DNA from 4 places in the Roseococcus sp. GW821-FHT12F05 genome. Region 1 is predicted to be linked to each of the others. Evidence: riboswitches for the same ligand, from Rfam matches in the RefSeq annotation. Region 1 holds a riboswitch; each other region holds the start of a gene.
The links. Region 1 has a riboswitch for cobalamin ahead of AC1ROY_RS20075 (ABC transporter substrate-binding protein). Riboswitches for the same ligand answer to the same signal wherever they lie in the genome.

Region 1 (4,078 bases):
CGCGCCCCAGGTGACGTTGGGCGCCTCCAGCCCGGCGACCACCTTGTCGGTGTCCTCTTGCGACAGGATGCCCTTGTCCAGCAGCAGCCGGTGCAGCGCCTCGGCCATCAGGGCGTAGTAGTCGGCGCCGCCATGGCCCTCGGTGACGGGGCGGCAGGGATCGACGGCGCCGGCGGAGAAGCGGGTGGGGGCGGGTGCGGGCATCAGGCGATCTCCGCGGGGGCGAGCCAGTGGTCGTAGACCTCGATCTCCAGGGAATCGCTGAGGGAGCCGCCGTAGTCGGGCCAGAGCTCCTGCTGGCGGAAGTGCACGCGGTAGAGGTCGATCCTCGGCAGCCCGTCGCGGCCATAGGCGAGGTCTTCCGGGTTCGCATGCGCGCCGCAATAGCGCTCCACCTGGCCGATCTTCTGCCGGACGAAGAAGGGGATGCGGACATGGCCGGGCTTGCCGAGATCGAGCACGCGCACGGCGTCGCCGGGTTGGAAGCGCGGCACGCTCAGCCTCCCGTCACGGTCTTGGCGGCGTGGTCCACCACCTGGCCGCGCGCGGCGGCGAGGGAATCCATGCGCGCCTGCACCTCCTCGACGGTGAAGAACTCCTTCTCGGCGAGGAGGCGGCACAGCGCCTCGGTGCGGCGCTCGTAGAAGCCGAGCGTCTTGTAGAGCTCCACGCCGAAGCTCTCGAAGCTGCGCCGGATCTCGTCGAGCGTGACGCTGTGGCCGCGGGCGTTGAGCGCGCCGCGGATGGATTCGGAGAGCGCCTGCCAGGCCTCGAAGGGCCGTTCGTCCTGGATCACGGGGCCGCCGGGCAGGCCGCCGATATCGTGGTATCCGCGATAGGGTGGTTCGGTCATGTCGGTCCCCTGGGGACGCCGAGCGTGACCCGGGCCCGCCGCAGCGGCAAGGGGTTTGGTGCGGCGCCGCATCGTCCCGGCAGCGGGCTTGCCCGCGCGGGTCTGTTACCGATACCGTCCGTCCGCAGGCTCCGAGCAACGGGGCCGAGGGAAAACGTCATGCGCTCCGCCATGCGCGACTCGCCGCCCGTGCCGGCCCGGCCCGATCCTGCCCCAGGCCGGCGGCGCGGAGCCCTGCCGCATCGGGAGTCGCAAGGGACCGGGGGAACGCCGCTCCCGGATGCGCGCGGGCCGGGCGGACTCGCCATGTTCACGGATCGCGCCTTGCCTCTCCCGGCAAGCCACGATATCGACGGCACCGGATGGTCCCGCGCAAGCGGGTCAAAAGGGAATGCCGTGAGTTCTCCGGGACAAGTCCTCGGGGGGCAAGTCGGCAGCTGCCCCCGCAACTGTCAGCGGCGAGACGCTGGCCCATCCGTCGCGCCGCCTGCGCGACGGGCCACTGCGGCGAGAGCCGTGGGAAGGTGGGGCCTGCATCGACGACCCGCGAGCCAGGAGACCTGCCATCCGAACGACCCATCACGACCAGGCGGGGTGCCCTGGACAAGGAGACTGAGATGACCGATCAAGCCGCCTCACGGCCCGGCTTCGCTTTGTCGCGCCGGGCGCTCGCCGCGGGAGTCGCAGGCGCAGGCCTGGCGAGTCCGGCGCTGGCCCAGGCCCGCCCGCGCATCCGCGTCGGCGTGCCGACCAAGGCCTATTGGCCCACCATCATCGCCACCGCGGCCGAGCAGCAGCGCTTCTTCGAGAAGGAGGGGCTGACGGTCGAGACCACGATCTACCGCGGCGGCGCCGAGTGCTTCGAGGCGCTGGCCGCCGGCGCCACGGACCTGATCCTGGATCCGCCCGCGCTGGTCGCGGCGGGGATCAAGCGCGGCTTCGGCTCCAAGCTCGTGACCGCCGGCGCGCTCGCCTATTACGGCTGGCACCTGATGGTGCGCACGGATTCGCCGATCCGCGAGGTCTCGGAGCTGGCGGGCAAGAAGCTGGGCATCACCTCGCGCGGCTCGGGCTCCGACCTCCTGGCGCAATGGACCGAGACGGACCGGCGCATCACCACCAACCGCGTGCCCGTCGGCGGCGGCGGGCTGGTGCCCAACCTGCGCTCGCGCAACGTCGACGCCGCGGTGATCTACTCGCCGCTCAGCTTCCAGCTGATCCGCGCGAACCAGGCGCGCAGCCTGATCGACTACGGCACCGCCATCCCGCAGCACATCACCGCCGGCTGGATCGTGAGCGACCGCATGATCCGCGACACGCCGCAGGCGGTGCAGGGCGGCGTCAACGCCATCTATGGCGGCCTCGCCTGGCTGCGCGCGAACCGCGGCCCGGCCATCGAGCTGATCTCCACCAACAACGAGATTCCGGCCGAGATCGCGGCCATCGAGTACGAGGAGACCATCCTCAAGCTGTCCCCCGACGGGGTGATCGACCCCGCGCAGGTCGCCTATTCGCTGGAGCTGTCGCGCATGAGCGGCATGACCGAGATGGCGCCCGCCGAGGAGGTCTTCACCACCCGCTTCCGGCCGGTGCCGACGCGCTGATGTCCCGCACGGCGATGCTGGCCGTGCGGCTGCTGCTGCTGGCGCTGGCGCTGGGAATCTGGGAGGCGCTGCCGCGGCTCGGCTGGGTGGACGACGAGATCCTGCCGCCCTTCAGCGCGGTGTTCGTCACGGCGCTGCAGCTGCTGCAGCGGCCCGCCATCCATGGCGACCTCGCGATTACCGGGCTGCAGCTCGGCGCGGCGCTGATCATCTCCGTGCCGACGGGCGTCCTGCTCGGCATCCTGCTGGCGGAGAACAAGCGGCTCGCCCAGGTCTGCGAGCCGCTGCTCTACTTCCTCTTCAGCGTGCCGAAGTCGATCTTCCTGCCGCTGTTCATCCTCACGCTGGGGATCAGCTTCTGGCAGAAGGTGGCCTTCGGCTGCTTCTCCACCATCCTGATCGTGCTGATGAGCGCCACGGCCGCCGTGCGCTCGGTGCGCGAGGAGCATGTGCTGACCGCGCGCTCCTACGGCGCCACGCGGGCGCAGATCACGCGCCATGTCTACCTGCCGAGCATGCTGCCGGTGCTGCTGGAGGCGCTGCGGCTCGCGGTGATCTTCTCCACGACAGCGGTCATCCTCGCGGAGATGTACGCCTCGCGCAGCGGCATCGGGCAGCAGATCGCGGGCTGGGGCGAGGGCTTCATGATGAAGAACCTCTTCGCCGGCGTGCTGATCGTCTCGGTGACCGCCATCCTGATCAACGAAGGTATCCGATGGATCGAGACCCGATGCAGCCACTGGCGCAGCTGAAGGAGCAGCCCGTGACGGCGCGGCCGATGATCGAGGTCATCGGCCTCGGCCACACCTACGAATCCCGCGGCGTCGCCTCGCGCGCGCTGGAGGATATCGCGCTCACCGTCGAGGCCGGGCGCTTCAGCGTGATCGTGGGACCCAGCGGCTGCGGCAAATCCTCGCTGCTCATGATGATGGCGGGGCTGCGCCGGCAGACCGAGGGCACCATCCTCGTCGACGGCAAGCCCATGCTGGATCCCGATCCGGACCGCGTCGGCGTCGTCTTCCAGGACGCGAACCTCTTTCCCTGGCTGAGCGCCATCGACAACGTCGCCTTCCCGCTGATGCTGCGCGGCGTGGGAAAATCCGAGCGGCTGGACCGCGCGGCCGCGATGCTGGAGCTGGTGGGCCTGGGCCACGCCGGCGCACGCTTTCCGAACGAGCTTTCGGGCGGCATGAAGCAGCGCGTCTCCATCGCGCGCGGGCTGGTGCAGGACCCGCCGGTGCTGCTGATGGACGAGCCCTTCGCGGCGCTGGACGAGCAGACCCGCATGACCATGGGCGAGGAACTCCTCCACATCTGGTCCAGGACCTCGAAGACCGTCGTCTTCGTGACGCACAGCCTGAGCGAGGCCGTCTATCTCGCCGACGAGGTGCTGGTCATGTCCGCCCATCCCGGCCGCATCATCGACCGCATCGAGGTGGAGCTGCCGCGTCCCCGCACCTACGAGATGATGGCCAGCGCCACCTTCGGCCAGCTGCGCGAGCGCATCTGGCGGCAGATCCGGAGCCCCCAGGGCGGACATTCGACGTGAGCCCATCCGCCATCCGCTGGCTCATCGGCGCCATCCTGCTGGTGCTGTGGGAGGTGCTGCCGCGCGCGGGCC
Region 2 (4,078 bases), on a different contig from region 1:
GCCCTTCCAGCGCCTCGGCCAGCGCGGCGACGGGCGCCGCATCCTCGGCCAGCAGCATCGAGCGGTAGAAGAGGATCGGCACCACCGGCCGGTCGCCGCCGCTCCGAACCTCGACTTCGCCGATACCCGGCTTCCAGGCGCCCGCGCGCGGCAGGCGGCGCGGCAGCGCGGCGTCGAGCGCGACGCCCGCATGTCCCGCCATCCGCCGCAGCAGCGCGCGCAGATTGGCCAGGCCGCCCTCGCGGAAGTAGGCGAGGAGCGCCGCGTGCTCCTCGGCGGGCAGCGTGCCGAGCTCCGCCAGCCGCGGGTCGTCGCCGTCCTCGCCGGGCAGCACCGCCAGCGCGATGCCCTGCGCGCGCGCCGTCTCGGCCAGCCGCTCGACGCCGTAGCGCCACCAGTCCGGCCCGCCCAGCAGCCGCAGCACGATCAGCCTGGCCTGCGATCCCGTCCGCTCCAGCCAGAAGTCCACCGACATCGGGTGCCGCAGCTCGCGCAGATGCACGAGCCTGAGCTCCGGCACCACCTCTTGCTCCATCTCGTAAGCTGCCGCGAGCCCCGCGAGGTCGCTGTCGGTGAAGGAGAGCACCACCATCGGGGCCGGCGCCTGGCGCAGGTCGACCGGCTCGGCGAGCCCGTCGATCGAGGCGGCTGACGTGGCGAGGATGTGCATGCTACCCCGCGAGCGCCTCGGCAACGGCGGCCTGGTCGAAGCCCTTGAGCCCGATCACCACCAGCCTGCCCTGGCGTGCCTCGGCAGGCCCCCAGGCACGGTCGTACTGATGCGTGACGCGCTGGCCGACCGCCTGCACCAGAAGCCGCAAGGGCTTGCCGGCGACAGAGGAAAATCCCTTCGCGCGCAGCACGCCCGTCACCGCGCAGGCCGTCGCCACGCGGGCGGCGAGCGCCGCGGGATCGGCCGCCTCGGGCAGGTCCATCACCACCGTGTCGAAATCGTCGTGGTCGTGCTCCAGCTCATTGTCGTGATGCGTGGGCCGGTTCGCGATATCCGCCTCCGTGCCGAGGCCGAGGCCCAGCATCACATCCGGCTCGAGCCGGCCCTGCGCGGTCGTCACCACGGCCACGGCACGCGGCATCGCCTCGGCGATCGCGGCATGCGCGCGGGAGAGCGCCTTCGCGTCCAGCAGGTCCGCCTTGGTCATCACCACGAGGTCGGCGCAGGCGAGCTGGTCCTCGAAGACCTCCTCGACCGGATCCTCATGATCCAACGAGGGATCGGCCGCGCGCTGCGCCGCCAGCGCCGCCGGGTCGGCCGCCACGCGCCCTTCGGAGAGCGCCGCGCCGTCCACCACCGCCACCACGCCATCCACCGTCACGCGGCCGCGGATCGCGGGCCAGTGGAAGGCCTGGACCAACGGCTTGGGCAAGGCGAGGCCGGAGGTCTCGATCAGGATGTGCTCGGGCTGCGGATCCAGCGCCAGCAGCGCGTCCAGGGCGGGCACGAAGTCGTCGGCCACGGTGCAGCAGATGCAGCCGTTCGCGAGCTCGATGATGCCGGCCTCGTCGCAGGCCTCGGCGCCGCAGCCGCGCAGGATCTCCGCGTCCATGCCGACATCGCCGAACTCGTTCACGATCACCGCGAGCCGCCTTCCCTGGGGGTTCTGGAGCATGTGGCGGATCAGGGTCGTCTTACCAGCGCCGAGAAAGCCCGTGACGATGGTGCAGGGAATGCGGGCGAGGCTCATGCGCGGGCTCCGGGAATGGGCGGGATGCGGGCGATCAGGCCGCGCTTCAGGGGCTCGGGGCGACCGCGCCAGGGCATCAGGCCGTCGGCCGAGAGGGACAGAAGGCGCGCGCCCTCGAGCACCGCCGTGCCGTCGGTCGGCGCGAGACCGCCGAAGACGTAGCTCCAGCCGCCCGGCCGCGCCATGGCGACGGAGGGGCCGCGCCTGCAATTGGCCAGGCACTCCACCTCGCGGATGTCCACGCCCTCCGACGGGGTGAGGGTCGCGGCCAGGCGGGCGCCGGCGCGAGGCTGGACGTCCACCGCGTCGTCGGGATGGCGGCAGGTCGTGCAGACGAAGAGCGTCACCGGGCCGGCGACGTGTTCGGAGAGGGACAAGCGCATGCTCCTCCTGCGCCTGGAAGCGCGGGAATGGGGATGCAGTCGCGGCGCGGGACACGCGCCGTCGCCGGGATGGCGGCCGCGCCGAGGCACCCCGCCCGGCACGGTGGTCTGTCGCGAGATGGCAGGTCTCCTGGCTCGCGGATCGACGCCCGGTGCCGCCTTCCCGGAACGCCCTCGCGGGCGGGTCCAGTGGCTGTTTGGCACGGGCTCTCCGCTCACAGTTGCGGGGGCAGCCACGGCTTCGGGAGCCTCGCGGCGCCCGCTCCATGTTCCCTTTTCACCCCGCCTCCCGGCGGGGACCATCAAGCGAGGGCATGAGAGACACGGGCGGGCCGGCACTGTCAACGGCGATGCGGCGGGGATGGGAGGGCGGCTCGACCGGCGGCGGGCAACCATCTACATTCCAAGGAATTAAAAAATGAACCTCAGGAGGTACCGCATGATCCGACTTCTGGCCGCCGCGGCCACTCTTTCCGCCCTCGCGCTTCCGGCCCTGGCGCAGCCCGCGAACCTTCGCCCCACACGGGACGTGACGGTCACCTATCGCATGACCGGGCTCGCCGGCATGCCCCCGCAGGAGACGCGGATGGCCTTCTCCGTCAGCACCGGCAAGCAGCGCGTCGACCCGCCCGGCAATACCGGCTGGATCCTCATTGATCGGCAGGCCAATTCCGCCGTCATGGTCATGGACGCCCAGCGCATGGTGGTGACCATGCCGCCGGCCACGGTCGCCGCGATGAACCAGGAAGCGCCGGCCGGCGCGACCTTCACCCGCAAGGGGCGAGCGACGGTGGCCGGCACCGCCTGCACCGAGTGGGAAATGGCCCTCGGCCAGGTGCGCGGCACGAATTGCATGACCGACGACGGGGTCCTGCTGCGCTCCGTCTCGACCGGCCCCAACGGCGCCGCCGTGACCATGGAGGCCACCCAGGTCGCCTACGGCGCCATCGATCCGGCCCGCCTCTCGGTTCCCGCCGGCTACACGGCGCAGCAGATGCCGGCAGGCGTCCCCGCTCGCTGAGCGGCCTTCGCCCGGCCTCCTGCGTGGGGCCGGGCGACCCATTGCCGTCCGGAGCGGACGCGGCCATGGTCCGCGCCCATGTCCAGCCCGCTCACCCTCGTCCTCGGCGGCGCGCGCTCCGGCAAGAGCCGGCACGCGGAGGCGCTTGTCCAGGCGGAGGCACCGCCCTGGACCTACATCGCGACGGCCGAATCCTACGATGCGGAAATGACCGCGCGCATCGCCGAGCACCGGGCGCGGCGGCCCGTGGGATGGGTGACCGTGGATGCCCCGCGCGACCTGCCGGAGGCCATCGCGACGACGCCCGATGCGCCGCTGCTGGTGGATTGCCTGACGCTGTGGCTGAGCAACCTGATGCTGGCCGAAGCGGAGCTGGACGCCGCCACCGGATCGCTGCTGGCGGCCCTCCTGGCGCGCGTGGCGCCGACGGTGTTGGTCTCGAACGAGGTCGGCTCCGGCATCGTGCCGGCGACGCCGCTCGGCCGCCGGTTCCGCGACGCGCAGGGCCGGCTGAACCAAGAGGTCGCCGCGGTGGCGGGACGCGTCGAACTGGTCGTGGCCGGCATTCCCCTGAGACTGAAATGAGCATCACCGAGGAAGAGGCCGAGCGGCATCGCCAGAAGATGCAGAAGCGCAAGGTTGTGCAGGATGCGGAGGTGGCATCCAAGCCCATCGTCGCGAAGGGCCTGCTGATCGTGAACACCGGACCGGGCAAGGGAAAATCCACGGCGGCTTTCGGCCTGGCGCTGCGCATGCTCGGCACGGGCGGGCGCGTGGGCGTGGTGCAGTTCATCAAGGGCGCCTGGCATTCGGGCGAGCAGGACGGGTTTTCCGCCTTCGGCGACCGCGTGCAGTGGCACAGCATGGGCGAGGGCTTCACCTGGGAGACGCAGGATCGCGCCCGCGACCTCGCCGCCGCGGCGCGGGCCTGGGACCAGGTGCTACGCATGCTGGCGGATCCGTCGCTGGAC
Region 3 (4,078 bases), on a different contig from region 1:
GCATGGCCGAGATAGTCGGGGTCGACCTCGTGCAGGAAGCAGGCCGGGGAGGCGTAGTCGTGGAATTCCGGCGGCTCAGCCACGGCGGAACCGCTCCTCCCGGCCGAGCAGCACGCCCTGGCCGGCGGCGATGCCCATCTCCAGGCTCTGCGCGATGCGCTGGGCGCGCTCGATGAAGTGCTCCGCCGCGGCCGGCGGGCAGAGCTCGCGCGCCGTCGCGCCGAAGAGGGCGAGCCAGCGGTCGAAATGCTCGGCGTCGACCGGAAGCGGCAGGTGCTTCTCCATGGGGCTGCCGTGATATTCGCCGGACATCAGCGCGACGGACGACCAGAAGGCGAACATGCGCTGAAGATGCGGCTCCCAGTCGGCGATGCGGGCGGCGAAGACGGGGCCGAGCAGCGCGTCCCTGCGCACCCGCGTGTAGAAGCCGCGCACGAGACGCTCGATCATCGCGGCATCGATGCCGGTGCGCGCGACGATCCCGGCGGTGATTTGCGCGCGTCGCTCGGCGGCGTCGCGCGCCGTGCTCACCGGAAGGTGACCGGCTTGCCGATCGGGGCGCCCAGCACCTCGTCGTCGCGCATCGCGACGTTCCCACGGATGATGGTGCCGACTGGCCAGCCCTGGCAGCGATAGCCGTCGAAGGGCGTCCAGCCGGCGGGGCTGGCGATCCAGTCGTTGGTGATCTCGCGGGACTTCTTCATATCCACCAGCGTGAAGTCGGCGTCGTAGCCGACGGAGAGGCGGCCCTTGTTCACCGCGCCGTAGATCCGCGCGGGGCCGGCGCACATCAGGTCCACGAGGCGCGAGAGGCTGAGGCGGCCGGCGCTCACATGGTCGAGCATCACCGGCACGATGGTCTGCACGCCCGTCAGGCCGGCGGCGGTGTTGGGCCAGGGGCGCTCTTTGGCCTCGCGGGAATGCGGGGCGTGGTCGCTGCCCACCACGTCCACCGTGCCGTTGCGCACGGCGGCCCAGGCGGCCTCGAGGTGGCGCTGCTCGCGGATGGGCGGGTTCATCACCGCATAGCCGCCGAGGCGGTCATAGGCCTCGTCGGTCTGGGTGAGGTGGTTCATCAGCACCTCGACGGAGCAGATGTCCTTGAAATCGCCGAGGTATTCGAGCTCCTCGGCCGTGGACACATGCAGGATGTGCGCGGGACGGCCGGTCTTGCGGGCGAGGGCCATGAGGCGCTTCGTGCCGAGCATCGCGCATTCCACGTCGCGCCAGACCATGTGGTTGCGGTGGGGCATGCCCTCGGTGAAGAGCGGCTTGCGCTCCTGCAGGCGGTACTCGTCCTCGGAGTGGTAGCAGATGCGCCGGCGGCCGGAGCGCATCACGGCCTCCAGCGTCGCGTCGTCCTCGATCAGCAGGTCGCCCGTGGAGGAGCCCGCGAAGACCTTCACCGCGCAGACATTGTCCTCCAGCTCCAGCTCGGCGAGCTCGGCGATGTTCTTCTTCGAAGCGCCGACATAGAGGCCCATGTCGCAATACGCATGCTCCGCCACATAGGCGCGCTTCCAGGCCAGCTGCGCCGAATCGGTGATGGAGGGCGCGGTGTTCGGCATGTCGAAGACCGTCGTCAGGCCGCCGAGGATCGCGGCCTTCGTGCCCGTGGCGATGGTCTCGACCTTCGGGTCGCCCGGCTCGCGCAGATGGACATGCGCGTCGATCAGGCCGGGCAGCACGTGCAGATGCGTGCAGTCGATCACCTGGGCGGCCTCGGCCTTGCCCAGCGCGCCCATGGCGGCGATCCGCCCGCTGCGCACGCCGATGTCCAGCGGCTCGATGCCCCAGGGCAGGACGGCCTGGCCGCCGCGCAGGATGAGATCGAAATGGGGCATCGGGGGGAGAACTCCGCAGGTCGGTAATTGGCCGCAATCTGACGGGTCCGGCGGGGCGCGCAAGACGTGCTTGACTCGGTGAGACATAAGGATATGTTGATGACGTGTTGGTCCGGCGCGAGCCGGTGAAAAGGGAACGCCGTGAGGCTCGTGATGCGAGCCAAGTCGGCGGCTGCCCCCGCAACTGTCAGCGGCGAGCTGGCCTCTCATCGCCCTCGCAAGAGGGCTGGTCACTGGGATCCCGATCCCGGGAAGGCCGAGGGGCGAGTGACGACCCGTGAGCCAGGAGACCTGCCGGCACGCGCGAAACCCAACCGCCGGGGCGGGGTGCCCCCGGACAGGGAGAGACCGACCATGCGCCAAAGCCGCGCCCTGAATGTCCTGAACCGAACACCCTGTCGTGGGCGAATGCGGGCCTGTCCCCAGAAAGCCTGACCGCCATGCCGGCCGTTCCCCGGCCCTCCGAGTCCGATCCGACCTCGCCCTGCCTGCGCATCTGCAAGCTGGATGGGGAGGTCTGCCTCGGCTGCGGCCGCCGTCTCGACGAGATCGTCGCCTGGCCCACGGCTTCCGCCGCGGCCCGGCACGCGATCCTGCGTGCGGCTCGGGCCCGGCTGGCGACTCATCCCGACAGATCCGGGGCCTGAGCGCCCCTTCAGGAGACGACCATGACCGCCTACAACCTGGGCTTCCCCCGCATTGGCTTGCGGCGGGAACTCAAGACCGCGCTCGAATCCCATTGGTCCGGCAGGACCGGCGAGGATTCCGTGCTCGCCACCGCCGCCGAGCTGCGCGCCCGCCACTGGGCGCTGCAGGCCGAGGCCGGCATCGCCATGCCGCCGAGCAACGATTTTTCCCTCTATGACCACGTGCTGGACACGGCCTGCGCCGTGGGCGCCATCCCGCATGGCTATGGCTGGCATCCGGGCGAGGCGGTCTCGCTTGCGACCCGCTTCGCCCTGGCCCGCGGCGGGCGCGGCGACGAGGACGCCTGCTGCGGCGGCCACGGCGCGCCCGCGCTTGAGATGACCAAGTGGTTCGACACGAACTACCACTACCTCGTGCCCGTCTTCGGCAAGGGACAGGAGTTCGCCCCCACCGGCTTCCCCGCCGTCGAGGCCTTCCTGGAGGCCAAGGCGCTCGGCCACATGACGCGGCCGGTGCTGCTCGGTCCGGTCTCCTTCCTGCTGCTCGGCAAGATGGCCGAGGGCGCGGGCGATCCGCTCGACCTGCTCCCCGGCCTGCTGCCTGTCTATGCCGAGACGCTGAAGCGCCTCGCCGCCGCCGGCGCGACCCAGGTGCAGATCGACGAGCCCTGCCTGGTGCTCGACCTCGCGCCGCAGGCCCGCGCCGCCTTCGGCACGACCTATGCCGCGCTGGCCTTGGCCGCGCCGGGCCTCTCGATCCTGCTCGCCGCCTATTTCGGCGATCTCAGGGAGAACCTGGAGACGGCGCTGAACCTGCCCGTCGCCGGCGTCCATCTCGACCTCGTGCGTGCGCCGCAGATGCTGGACGTGGCCCTGCGCCACGCGCCGGCGCGGATGGTGCTGTCCCTCGGCGTCGTGGACGGCCGCAACGTCTGGGCGACGGACCTCTCGCGCGCCTTCCTGAAGCTGCGCTCGGCGGCCGCCTCGCGGCGCTTCGAGCTGCTGCAGGTGGCGCCCTCCTGCTCGCTGCTGCACAGCCCGATCGACCTCGCCGGCGAGACCGGCCTCGATGCCGAGCTCAAGGGCTGGATGGGCTTCGCGAAGCAGAAGCTGGAGGAGGTGGCGCTGCTCGCGCGCGGCCTCGTCGAGGGCCGCGGCGCCATCGCCGAGGCGCTGGACGCCAGTGACGTCCGCCAGGCCGCCCGCCGCGCCTCGCCGCGGCTGCACGACAAGGCGGTGGCCCGGCGCCTCGCGGCGGGAACGCCGGAGGATGCGCGGCGCCTGCCCTTCGCAGAGCGCCGCCTCGCCCAGCGCGCACGGCTGAACCTTCCGGACTATCCGACCACCACCATCGGCAGCTTTCCGCAGACGCAGGACATCCGCGCCGCGCGAGTCGCCCGCAAGCGCGGCACCCTGCCGGAGGCCGAGTACGACGCCTTCCTCGAGGCCCGCATGGAGGAGGCGGTGCGCTGGCAGGAGGAGATTGGTATCGACGTCCTCGTCCATGGCGAGTTCGAGCGCAACGACATGGTCGAGCACTTCGCCGATTTCCTCACCGGCTTCGCGGTGACGAAGAACGGCTGGGTG
Region 4 (4,078 bases), on a different contig from region 1:
AGGGCGGCGGCGCGGTGGTGAACACGGCCTCGACGGCGGCGCTGGTGGGCTCGGCGGGGATCTCGCCCTACACGGCCTCGAAGCACGCGGTGCTGGGGCTGACCCGCAGCGTCTCGGGCGAGGTGGCGCGGCAGGGCATCCGGGTGAACGCGCTCTGCCCGGGGCCGACGGACACGCGGATGATCCATTCGCTGGAGGACCAGGCCACCGCGCACGGGGCGAACGATGCCGCGGGGCGGTACCGTTCGGCGATCCCGCTCGGCCGCTATTCCACCGTCACGGAGGTGGTGGCGATGGTCCTCTTCCTCTGCTCGGACGCGGCGACGGCCATCACCGGCGGGCAGTTCCAGGTGGATGGCGGGCGCACGGCATGCCCGGGCGGCAGCGCCCTCCGATAGATCAGGGCTGCGGCGACACCTTCTCCAGGTAGCTCTGGAAGACGCCGACATGGTTGAACGCCTCGTCGCAGCTGTCCGGCCAGAGCTCGGTCGAACGGAAGCGCACGTCGTAGGTCGGCTCCATCGTGGCCTGCATGTTGTGCGCGGCGGCGTCTGGGAAGGGGTAGGGCGGGGTGATGCCGACCACCACGCCCGTCTTGCCCCTGATGTAGCCGGGCATGCGGTGGTGCCCGGAGACGAACTCGTACTTCACGCGCACCGTCTCGCCGATCGCGAAGCTCTGCGGCGGCGCGGCCATGCGGCCCGGCCCGATCGGCAGCGCCAGCGGGAAGGTGCCTTCGACCAGCGCCTCCAGCTCCTCCTTCGTGGTGATGCCCTTCTCCACGGCGAGCGTGGCCGCCGCCGTCAGCACGCGCTCGTAATAGGGCGCGCTCATGTAGTGGGTCGGTGCCATGCGCTCGATGGCGTGGCGATACTCGTCCATGTTGTAGATGTGGGTCTTCACCGAGATGGCCGAGAGCGCGCGGGCCAGCGGCTCCCAGGTCTCGTCATGCGGAGGCGCGGGGTAGTTGATCTTCCCGAAGCCCTGTTTGCCGCCGAGGTCGTGCATGCTGTCCATGGCGTCAGCCCTTCACCTCGTCGAGGCGCGAGGCGCCGATCATGGAATCCTGCGTCACGATCACGGCCAGCTTCTCGGCGGGCCAGCCGATCGTGGCCGGCGGCTGCACGGGCAGCACCATGTAGCGGGTGTCGGCGGTCGTGTCCCAGACGCGGATTTCCGTCGTTGCCGGCAGGTCGAGCCCCATCTCGCGCAGCGCGGTGCGCGACTGGCGGACAACGCGGGCGCGGTACTCCATGTCCTTGTACCAGTCCGGCGCGGCGCCGATGATCGTATAGGCCGTGCACGAGCACAGCGTGCAGACGATCAGGTTGTGGATATCGGGCGTGTTCTCCAGCACCACGAGGTGGCGGTGGTGCTCCGGGAAGTCGAAGCCCATCTCGCGCGCGGCCGAGGTGCCGTCGGCCAGCATGCGGGCGCGGTAGTCCGGATCGGTCCAGGCGCGGGCGACCATCTGGCCACCGTTGAGGGTGACCCATTGCTCCTCGGCATGCTCGGTGAACTCCTCGACGAAGCCATCGGGGAGGATGCCCTTGCCCTTGAGCACGATCTCGAGGGCGGCGGCGCGCTGCTCGATCGGCGCGGGCTGGTTGGACGCGGCCATGGAAGTTTCTCCTGCTTTATCGATGGTTTGGGGGGAATCCGTGCCCGCCGGATCGCATTGCAATGCGGCCGTCGGCGGCTTCAGCCAGGATAGGCACACCCTGCTCACCTGCCCCGGTGCACCCCGCCCGGATCCCATGGGTTGCGGCGGCCTTCCGGCGCGTCGGCCACGGCAGGTCTCCTGGCTCGCGGGTCACGGAAGCGGGCCCTGCCTTCCCGCGGCTTCCGCCGCAGTGGCCCGCCGCGCCTTGGGCGCGACGGAGGGGCCAGCGTCTCGCCGCTGACAGTTGCGGGGGCAGCTGCCGACTTGCCCGGAGCGGGGGAGCATTCCCCCGGCGGACGCACGGCATTCCCTTTTCACCCGCTCGCGCGGGACCGGTGCAGCGTCATGCTGGCAAGGCGGGCCGCGTGGCGCAAGGGCTCAGAGGGCCGCGCCGTCCCGCAGCACGGCATGGGCGGCGGCGGTGGCGCTGCCGTCGGCCTCGTGCAGTGCGAGGCCGGGGAGCATCTCGTCCGCGCCGCGACCGCCCTTCCGGGCCTGGATGAGGATGCGCTTGGCCGCCGCGCCGGCCCGCGGCCAGAGCGGCAGCAGCCGCACCGAGCCGCAGCCGGCGTCACGGAACCCAGCGGCCGCCTCGGCCAGGCGCGCGGCGGGCAGGACCAGCGACACCGTTCCCTTGTGCCGCAGCGGCCGGGTCAGCGCCGCGATCCAGGCCGAGAGCGGCGCGTCCTCATGCGCCGCCTGTCGGCGCCCGGCGTCCGGCGAGGCGGTGCCCCCGGTCCAGTAGGGCGGGTTGGCCATGGCGTGCTGCATCGGCGCGAGGGCGGGCAGCGCGCAGCAATCCTCGGCGAGGATGGTGGCCTTTGCCCCGTTGAGGGCCACGTTGCGGACGGCGATCGCGGCCAGCTCCGGGTCGCGCTCCACCGCCGTGACCACGATTCCCGGCACCCGCGCCGCCAGGCAGAGGAACGCCGCGCCCGTCCCGCAGCCGATCTCCAGCACCGAATCCCCCGTCCGGGCCGGCACGAAAGCGGCCAGCAGCACCGGGTCGATCGCCGCCCGGAACCCCTGCCGCGGCTGCAGCAGCCGCACCCGGCCGCCGAGCAGCCCGTCCTCGGTCAGGTCCTCAGACACCGGCGTCCCGCAGCAGCCGCCGCGCCCGTGCCGCGTCCGCCGCCGTCACCGCCAGCCGGCGCGGGAAGATCGACAGGCCCAGTCCCGCCAGGTTCTGGTCGAGCTGCACCACCTCGATCCCCGCGCCGCGCAGGAGCGCCGCCAGGAATTGGATTCGAACCGGATCGGCGTCCTCGGCGACCACATCCATCGCGGGAAATCCTTGATTTGCCTCGCCTTGCCGCCATGTCGGCTGCTCGGGTATCCTGCATCGGCCCGGCCGGGGTCAAGGCTGGACGCAACTTCAGGGGTTTGGACGAGTGGCGGGTGCGATTGACGCGAAACGGGATGGCGCCAGGCCGCACAATGCCAACCCGCGCGATGCCAACCCGCGCGATGCCAGCCCGCGCGACCGGGGCGAGGGCGCGCTCGCCCGGCTGATGGACCTCGTGGCCGAGGATCTCGCCGCCTGCAACCGCCTCATCGTCGAGCGCATGCACAGCCAGGTGGCGCTGATCCCGCAACTCGCGGCGCATATCGTGGCGGCCGGCGGCAAGCGGCTGCGGCCGCTGCTGACGCTGGCGGCCTCGAAGCTCTGCGGCTATTCCGGCGCGCGGCACGTGGCGCTCGCCGCCTGCGTGGAGTTCATCCATACCGCCACCCTCCTGCACGACGACGTGGTGGACGAGAGCGAGCTCCGCCGGGGGCAGGCCAGCGCCAATGCGCTCTTCGGCAACAAGCCCTCGGTCCTCGTAGGCGACTTCCTGTTCGCCCGCGCCTTCCAGCTGATGATCGAGGACAGGAGCCTCGAGGTGCTGCGCATCCTGGCCGCCGCCTCGGCCACCCTCGCCGAGGGCGAGGTGCTGCAGCTCATCACCCAGAACGACCTGTCCAGCACCGAGGCGCAGTATCTCGAGGTCATCGAGGGCAAGACCGCCTCGCTCTTCGCCGCCGCCACGCGGATCGGCGCTGTCGTCGCCGACCGCCCGGTGGCCGAGGCCGAGGCCCTGGATGCCTATGGCCACAATCTCGGCATCGCCTTCCAGCTCGTGGACGACGCGCTCGACTACTCGGCCGAGCAGGCGCGGCTCGGGAAGACCGTGGGCGACGACTTCCGGGAGGGGAAGATCACGCTTCCCGTCCTCCTGGCCTTCCATGACGGCGACGATGCGGAAAAGGTCTTCTGGAAACGGACGCTGGAGGACGGCGAGCAGGGAGCCGGCGATCTCGCCGAGGCGCAGCGGCTGCTGGCGCGGTGCCGGGGCATCGAGCGCACCGTCGACCGCGCGGAGACCTACGGGGATGCCGCGATCCGGGCGCTCGACATCTTCCCGCCGAGCGAGG

Region 2: it holds a riboswitch for cobalamin, as region 1 does, so the genes downstream of both, AC1ROY_RS22570 (DUF1636 family protein) here and AC1ROY_RS20075 (ABC transporter substrate-binding protein) in region 1, are expected to answer to the same signal.
Region 3: it holds a riboswitch for cobalamin, as region 1 does, so the genes downstream of both, AC1ROY_RS32545 (DUF1289 domain-containing protein) here and AC1ROY_RS20075 (ABC transporter substrate-binding protein) in region 1, are expected to answer to the same signal.
Region 4: it holds a riboswitch for cobalamin, as region 1 does, so the genes downstream of both, AC1ROY_RS10755 (nitrile hydratase subunit alpha) here and AC1ROY_RS20075 (ABC transporter substrate-binding protein) in region 1, are expected to answer to the same signal.

The regions. Positions count from the first base shown of each region.
Region 1 covers NZ_JBXAQB010000008.1:151,668-155,745, reverse strand. The annotation lists gene AC1ROY_RS20090 (nitrile hydratase subunit alpha) at 1-204, opposite strand, end outside; gene AC1ROY_RS20085 (SH3-like domain-containing protein) at 204-494, opposite strand; gene AC1ROY_RS20080 (hypothetical protein) at 497-853, opposite strand; cobalamin riboswitch at 1,200-1,435, shown strand; gene AC1ROY_RS20075 (ABC transporter substrate-binding protein) at 1,471-2,457, shown strand; gene AC1ROY_RS20070 (ABC transporter permease) at 2,457-3,209, shown strand; gene AC1ROY_RS20065 (ABC transporter ATP-binding protein) at 3,188-4,006, shown strand; gene AC1ROY_RS20060 (ABC transporter permease) at 4,003-4,078, shown strand, end outside.
Region 2 covers NZ_JBXAQB010000010.1:176,414-180,491, forward strand. The annotation lists gene cobN (cobaltochelatase subunit CobN) at 1-670, opposite strand, end outside; gene cobW (cobalamin biosynthesis protein CobW) at 672-1,703, opposite strand; gene AC1ROY_RS22570 (DUF1636 family protein) at 1,700-2,080, opposite strand; cobalamin riboswitch at 2,190-2,405, opposite strand; gene AC1ROY_RS22575 (hypothetical protein) at 2,526-3,107, shown strand; gene cobU (bifunctional adenosylcobinamide kinase/adenosylcobinamide-phosphate guanylyltransferase) at 3,186-3,692, shown strand; gene cobO (cob(I)yrinic acid a,c-diamide adenosyltransferase) at 3,689-4,078, shown strand, end outside.
Region 3 covers NZ_JBXAQB010000023.1:40,620-44,697, forward strand. The annotation lists gene AC1ROY_RS32530 (5-formyltetrahydrofolate cyclo-ligase) at 1-83, opposite strand, end outside; gene AC1ROY_RS32535 (group III truncated hemoglobin) at 76-531, opposite strand; gene AC1ROY_RS32540 (dihydroorotase) at 528-1,844, opposite strand; cobalamin riboswitch at 1,936-2,157, shown strand; gene AC1ROY_RS32545 (DUF1289 domain-containing protein) at 2,285-2,491, shown strand; gene metE (5-methyltetrahydropteroyltriglutamate--homocysteine S-methyltransferase) at 2,513-4,078, shown strand, end outside.
Region 4 covers NZ_JBXAQB010000003.1:488,374-492,451, forward strand. The annotation lists gene AC1ROY_RS10745 (SDR family NAD(P)-dependent oxidoreductase) at 1-398, shown strand, start outside; gene nthB (nitrile hydratase subunit beta) at 400-1,017, opposite strand; gene AC1ROY_RS10755 (nitrile hydratase subunit alpha) at 1,022-1,621, opposite strand; cobalamin riboswitch at 1,775-2,015, opposite strand; gene AC1ROY_RS10760 (tRNA1(Val) (adenine(37)-N6)-methyltransferase) at 2,042-2,755, opposite strand; gene AC1ROY_RS10765 (putative signal transducing protein) at 2,748-2,945, opposite strand; gene AC1ROY_RS10770 (polyprenyl synthetase family protein) at 3,175-4,078, shown strand, end outside.